Linked DNA regions of Gimesia maris. The protein of the gene in region 2 binds, or shares a complex with, the protein of the main gene of each other region. Links are inferred from orthologs where the notes say so. Each region holds a gene or a part of one and is shown on either strand. Other genes may lie near its edges. The genes, in order: lpxA and GmarT_RS08395.

Region 1 (3,175 bases), 1.4 Mb from region 2 along the record:
GATCGACAAGGAAGGCAAGATCGCAGCAGCCTGGCCTAAGGTGAAAGTCAACGGACACGCCGAAGAAGTCACCGCCGCCCTCAAAGACCTGAAATAAAACCGACTCTGATATTTCAGGTGAGACACAACACGCTGACTGGCTGCTTAACCGGCCAGTCGGCGTTCTTCTGTTGGGAACTGGATGAACGGCCCGACAGCGCCCTGCTGACTTCCATCCCATTCGTGCTCATTCACTGCTGCCAGCACCTGCTCTGCAACCTGCATTGCCTGCAGAGCCTGAATGCCACCCACCAGCGGTGCCGAGCCGGTCTGAATCGCTTCGACAAAACTGGCCAGTTCCGCCGTCAAAGCATCGGCTGCTGAAACTTCGGGGGTCTCCACTTTCAGAAACGTTCCGAATACATCCTGCTTTAATGCTTCCAGGTTGGCACCTGCTTTCCGGGCCCGCTCGAGGGGAGGTGTTCCATATAATAACGTTTCGGAAGGACGATAGGCGGTGACTTCACGACTGGTAAAATCAACGCTGACACACCCGGCAGCGCCCCAGAGTTGCATCGCCCGCTTCGCTGAAGGCGAGATCCGGCTTGCAGTCAGATCCGCAATACAGCCATTCTGAAATCGCAAACGTGCCTGCACGGCGTCTTCATGTTCGCCCATGACAGAGACCCCAAACGCTTCCACACTTTTAACAGCCGATTTCACAACGGAGAGTACCAGGTCGATATCGTGAATCAGCAGATCGTGAATCACGCCTATGTCTGTTGAGCGGAAGGTATATGGGCTGACCCGTTCACTGCGAATGAATCGCGGATTCGGACAGCGATCAAAGGCAGCCTGTGTCGCGGGATTAAAGCGTTCCACATGACCGACCTGCAGTAATGTTCTGTGAGCTTCGGCAATTCGCACCAGTTCTTCTGCTTCTTTCAGATTACAGGCAATCGGCTTTTCAACCAGAACCGGAATCTGTCGTGACAGGAATTCACTGGCAATCGCCAGATGCGCGTGTGTGGGGACTGCCAGAGAAACGGCATCCACCCCCTCATAGAGTTCCCGGTAATCAGCAACCCAGCGACTGCCATGCTGCTCTGCAATGGCCTGTCCCTGCACCGGATTGGTATCAGCGACCGCACACAGATTGACGCCTTCCAGGCCTGCCAGAATTCGTGCGTGATGACGTCCCAGCGCACCGACTCCGACAACGGCTACATTCAATGAACTCATGCTGCTCTCCGTGTTGTTTCCTGATTATTTGTTTCCGAGTTGAATTTTGCACTTCGAGCGGCTGCTTCACGACCCCGCCCTGCTTTACTGCCTTGAATTCCCTGAAAGTGATCAAACAGGGTTTGTAAAGCCATCGGAATCACTCCTTCCAGTTCCTGACTGAAAATCTCGCGGACTTCTTCCAGTTTTTTATTCTTACGATAAAACAGTCGGTGTGCCCGACGAATGACGGCAACCGAACTCTCTGAAATCCCTGCACGTAGCATGCCGACCAGGTTCACGGTTCTCACGCGAAAATCATCGGATCCGGTACAGATCATGTAAGGGGGCACATCAGTTGTAGTACGGGCAGATCCACTGATAAAAGCCAGGGTCCCGATCGTACAGAACTGATGCACGACTGTATTACCCGACACAATGGCCCGGTCATGGACGTGGACATGACCGCCCAGTAAAACTCCATTGACCAGTGTGACATCGTTAAAAATACGGCAGTTGTGTGCCACATGTGCGTTGCAGAGAAAGGTGTTTCGATTTCCGATGCGGGTACAGTGATCTTCTTTTTCGGCTCCACGATGAATGGTACAACCTTCACGAAACAGGTTGTCGTCTCCAATCACAACAGTTGTAGGAGCTCCGGTGTATCCAGCGTCCTGAGGTTCGCTGCCGATTACTGCTGTCGGGAAAAATCGATTGCGTTCACCAACTGTGGTATGACCCGTAATGGAAACATGACTGTCCAGTACCGTCCCATTTCCAATGGTGACATGTGGTCCGATATAACAGAAAGGCCCGATAGTAACATCTTCCCCGATTTCAGCCTGGGGATCGACATAGGATAGATTTGAAATTTTTGTCGGCATTTTCGACATCCTAAAAAGTCTGCAGTCAACGACTTACCAGAACGTAAATTGGAAGTTGCCCGTAAGCAACCGAAATGGGAATTTTCAGGCAACCTTCCAGGTACTGTCAGACCGGGCAGATACATGTGTTGCTTTTATTTGTTTGATTAACTCGCGGTTTAAAGCGTGTCCGGACTGATGAGCACAGAAATACCCCTGCAGATCACAACCAATTAACGCAAAGTCGCCCAGGCAGTCCAGAATTTTGTGACGCACGCATTCGTCTAAGGTTCGTAATTCATTATCAATCGGGCCCTCTGCTCCCAGTACCAGCAGGTCTCTGGCAGACAGTTTCTGACCAAACCCCAGCGCCTGCATGGCTTCCACTTCCTGCTCCAGAACAAATGTTCGAGAAAAGGCGAGTTGACTCATCCAGGTTTCAGGATTGATTTCCAGTGTCAGACACTGGGGAGACACGGGAGAATCGTCTCCGTAATTCAGATAATATCCAATTGCCATTACAGAACGGTTTAATGGCTTGGCCTGAATAAAACTTCCCGATTCATCCTCGACTGTCACCGGCTGTTCAACCCGGATCAGTTTTCGTTGAAAAGGCTGCTCGACAATGCCCGCTTCCAGCAGTTCTTCTGAAAGCTCCCGTGAGGAACCATCAAAACAGGGCGCTTCCGGTGCATTGATTTCAACGCGACAATTATCAATCTGCAGCCCCGCTAACGCCGCCATCACATGCTCGATCATTTCGACCGAGACACCCTTAAATTCGATGGCAGTTCGTCTCTGCTTAAAGACGGCATTTTCAATAATTGCGGGGATCGGCTTTGAACCAGCCAGATCAGTTCGTACAAACTGAATCCCATGATTTTCAGGGGCAGGACAGAAGCGAATTTTCACATCGCTGTTCGTAAAAATTCCCACCCCGGAACACTGTAATGATCTGGCCAGCGTTCTCTGGTTACGAGTTCGCATTGCCTACTCCTTCGCTGACGGTCTACTGGCAGGTGCCTGGAAAAATCACAAAAAGGATGCAGGCAGGCAGAAGTACCTGCACTGCATCCAAGAGAGTGCTTACACCGCATTCAGCTTAACGCTGA
Region 2 (3,304 bases):
AAATCCACCTGCTGCCTGAGTTGAGTGATGTGGACACCGTTCAGGAATTGCCGCTGGTGGCCCGGCAATTAACTGAAGGTGATGACTGGCTGACAGAACAACTGCAGGTTCTCGAGTGGATACAGGAATGGGAAGCACGGTCAGATTAGTTTCGCTACTGGGCAATGCTTGTGGAGGGAGTGGTACGAGCGGACAACTCTGGTTTCAGCTCTTTCTCGTCGGCGCTTCCCTGAATGACCATATACAGCGAACTGACTGCGAGTAACATCAGCAGGCAGCGTTTGAAAATCACAGGATTAATCCGGGGGCCGATCAAAGTGCCCAGCGCCATGCCTGTGATCACAAACGGAATCGCAATGGCGGATGTCAGGATCACAGGCGTGGTGACCAGTCCCATTAGCGACAAACCTATGACACGTGTGATCGAGATCAGGATGAAAAACCCAAATATAAATCCCTTGTATTGGTCCTGTGTCCAGGGTTGGCGGATGGCATAAATCACAATCGGTGGACCGGCAATACTGGTTGAGCCGGCCAGGAAGCCGCTGCAGAAGCCGGCAAACGTACTCCAGATTGGGGAGGCCTGTTGGGGGCCGGATTCTGTCTGAACGGGTTTCTGGAAAAAACCATCGATCACAATCAGCAGGATCACCAGTCCGGTCCCACGCACCAGGTAATCCAGGTCAATCACGGTAAACATCAGCAGCCCCAGAGGCAATCCTACCAGGGAACCAGCAATTGCTCCCAGCAGCACTTTAAAATTCGAATGCTTCCGATAGGCCCAGAAGATCCAGATCACGGGTAATACGATGCTCAAAGCAACCAGGAGATTGGCTTCGCGAAAATCCAGCATTAAGGGAAGAACCGCCATCGCGACGATGGCATATCCAAAACCGATAATTCCCTGGATGAATGCAGACAGAAAAATGACAGCCAGGACAAAAAACCACAGCTGTGGATCAGAAAACATCATGATTATGAACAAGTCAATATGAGTCAAGATTTTACTGATGACTCGAGAAAGCGGGGGTGAACGCGGCGGGAAAAGTTATTCCATCAGAGCGCTGCCTCTGGTCTCTTTCGCAAAGAAGGGCAGGATGGCACCAACGATGTAGAGCAAGCTTAGTATCGTTGCCGTTTGCGCTAATGTGAAACCTACTTTTTGACTTTGCATCCAGCCAGCAAGAAGCAGAATCGGGGCAGCTAAAATGCGGCCCCCATTGAAACAGGTACCAGCGCCCGTAGATCTGAGACGGGTTGGATAAAGTTCGGGGAAGTAAATGGCATATCCCGCATGCATACCGAGCGTCAGAAAACCAAACACCGGTAAGAAACATCCGATCACAATGGAATTATTGAACAACTGAAATAATAGATACGTGCTGATTAGCCCGCCAATATGAAACAGAAAAAACGCCCATCTTCGTCCCAGCCATTCACAAAGTGGCCCAAAGGCTAATAGACCTAAACCCCCGCCGGTTGTCGTTAAGAACATCCCCAGCATTTCCCATTTTTTTAATGTCGCCTTAATTGAATCCAGATATACCTCAATCTCCTCTTGTGTGACCGTTGGTTCATTTGCTTTGAATTCAGCAACATATTCCGACTCGATTGTTTTCAAGAATGCATCCTTACCATAAATGTGAACGCCCCAAAAAGTCGCGAACCCAATAGATGCCAATATGATTCCAATACATGTACTCTTCAGGTATGGCGAACTGAAAAGATTGAGGATACTTCCCATCTGTTTGCTGGAGTCGCTTTTAGCAGCGTTTTGTGCATTCTGCCAAGATTCTGGTTCCTTTAAGGAGCGGCGAATCCAGATAATCAAAAAGGAGGGCACGACACCCAGGGCAAAGCCGATACGCCAGGGCAGTGAAGGGTACCCTGCATCTTCAGCATACTGCTGAATGCTCTCATTACCGATAATAAATGCTCCCGCCAGAATCGCGAGATAGGTTCCCAGAACACTGGATGCATGGAAAATACTGCCGACTCTAGCGCGAGCTTTGGGAGGAAACGATTCGGCAACGAGGGTACTCGCGACTGCCCACTCACCTCCGACCCCGAGCGCTACCAGAAAACGAAACCCCGCAAATTGCCACCAGTCCTGTGAAAATGCTGATAAACAGGTAAATAATGAATAAAACAAAATTGTGAGAGACATTGTTTTTTTACGACCAATCCGGTCGCTGAGTGCACCAAATAAAATTCCACCCAGTGCCCCACCAATCAGAAATGCACTAAAGGTGATGGCATTATATTCGGAAATGGTTCCTTTTGTTGTCCCTTCAGGAACCAGTGAAGGCATGGCTTCGTTCATGCTGGCAACGAAGATCTGTCCTTCGAAGACATCAAAGACCCAGCCCAGGGAAGCGATCGTCAAAACGAGCCACTGGTAACGCGAAATGCCGTGATACCATTTGTCTTCTTTGAGTTCGTTCTGCATCAGGCTGTGTCTCTCAGACTAAGGTTCAAAAACATTGATTGCTTTTTTTCCACTCAACACCAGCCGGACGTCTTCGCAGACCGAATCGACCACTCGGTCCTGTGCTTCGACAGTAAACGCCGCGATGTGAGGGGTTAAGATCACATTTTCCATCTGGTTCAAGGGGCTCTGTTTGGGGGGCTCGGTTTCCCGGACATCCAAAGCTGCTCCTGCCAGTTTATGCTCGAGCAATGCCTGGGTCAGTCCGCGTTCATCGACGACTTCCCCGCGCGAGGTGTTGATGAAAAAGGCATCCGGTTTCATCTTTCTGAAATGCTGATAAGTCAGCATCTTGCGTGTATCGGGGGTCAGCGGGCTGTGGCAGGAAACAACATCTGACTCAGCCAGCAGATCATCGAGGGAGAGCAGGGTGGCATTGAGCTTTTTGAGCTGTGGAGCATCCGCTTTGAGAAACGGGTCGGCGGCAAGGATGTTCATTCCGAATGCTTTTGCGCGTGTCGCAGTGAAAGAACCAATGCGTCCCAAGCCGATCAGTCCGAATGACTTGCCATAAAGTTCAGTGCCGGTGAATTTAAGTCGGTTCCAGCCTCCTGTCAGGGTATCCTGACGGGCTTCCGGAATTTTTCGCATCAATGCCAGCATCAGCCCGATAGTGAGTTCTGCTACTGAGAGCGAATTGGCATCCGGAGTAAAGCAGACCACGATCCCTTTTTCATGAGCATATTCTGTGTCGACATTATCCAGACCTGCGCCGGCCCGGGCGATGATTTTGAGCTCGGGAGCCGCATCGATCAACTCGCGATCGACTTTCGTCTGATTTCTGACGATCAAGGCTCTGGTGTTTTGAATTTTCTG

What was found.
Region 1: the proteins of GmarT_RS08395 (region 2) and lpxA are in contact, whole or in part, in a crystal structure (PDB 4J09), measured with the Escherichia coli proteins. The link is inferred for Gimesia maris from one-to-one orthologs.

Annotation. Positions count from the first base shown.
Region 1 is NZ_CP042910.1:789,256-792,430, reverse strand. Bases 152-3,000 are described here. They hold lpxA (acyl-ACP--UDP-N-acetylglucosamine O-acyltransferase), read right to left. Parts: upstream 2,085-3,000; coding sequence 1,218-2,084; downstream 152-1,217. Other genes in these bases: lpxC (UDP-3-O-acyl-N-acetylglucosamine deacetylase), read right to left, coding at 2,169-3,000; GmarT_RS02975 (Gfo/Idh/MocA family protein), read right to left, coding at 152-1,221. In the rest of the region: bcp (thioredoxin-dependent thiol peroxidase), read left to right, coding at 1-97; more of GmarT_RS02975, read right to left, coding at 145-151; more of lpxC, read right to left, coding at 3,001-3,050; GmarT_RS02960 (OmpH/Skp family outer membrane protein), read right to left, coding at 3,166-3,175.
Region 2 is NZ_CP042910.1:2,216,439-2,219,742, forward strand. What follows is about bases 187-3,164. They hold GmarT_RS08395 (MFS transporter), read right to left. Parts: upstream 2,324-3,164; coding sequence 1,049-2,323; downstream 187-1,048. Other genes in these bases: GmarT_RS08390 (sulfite exporter TauE/SafE family protein), read right to left, coding at 187-973; GmarT_RS08400 (hydroxyacid dehydrogenase), read right to left, coding at 2,468-3,164. In the rest of the region: GmarT_RS08385 (TIGR04282 family arsenosugar biosynthesis glycosyltransferase), read left to right, coding at 1-149; more of GmarT_RS08390, read right to left, coding at 155-186; more of GmarT_RS08400, read right to left, coding at 3,165-3,304. UniProt on the Escherichia coli protein: Probably transports across the inner membrane the two dehydrated forms of N-acetylneuraminate (Neu5Ac), 2,7-anhydro-N-acetylneuraminate (2,7-AN) and 2-deoxy-2,3-didehydro-N-acetylneuraminate (2,3-EN).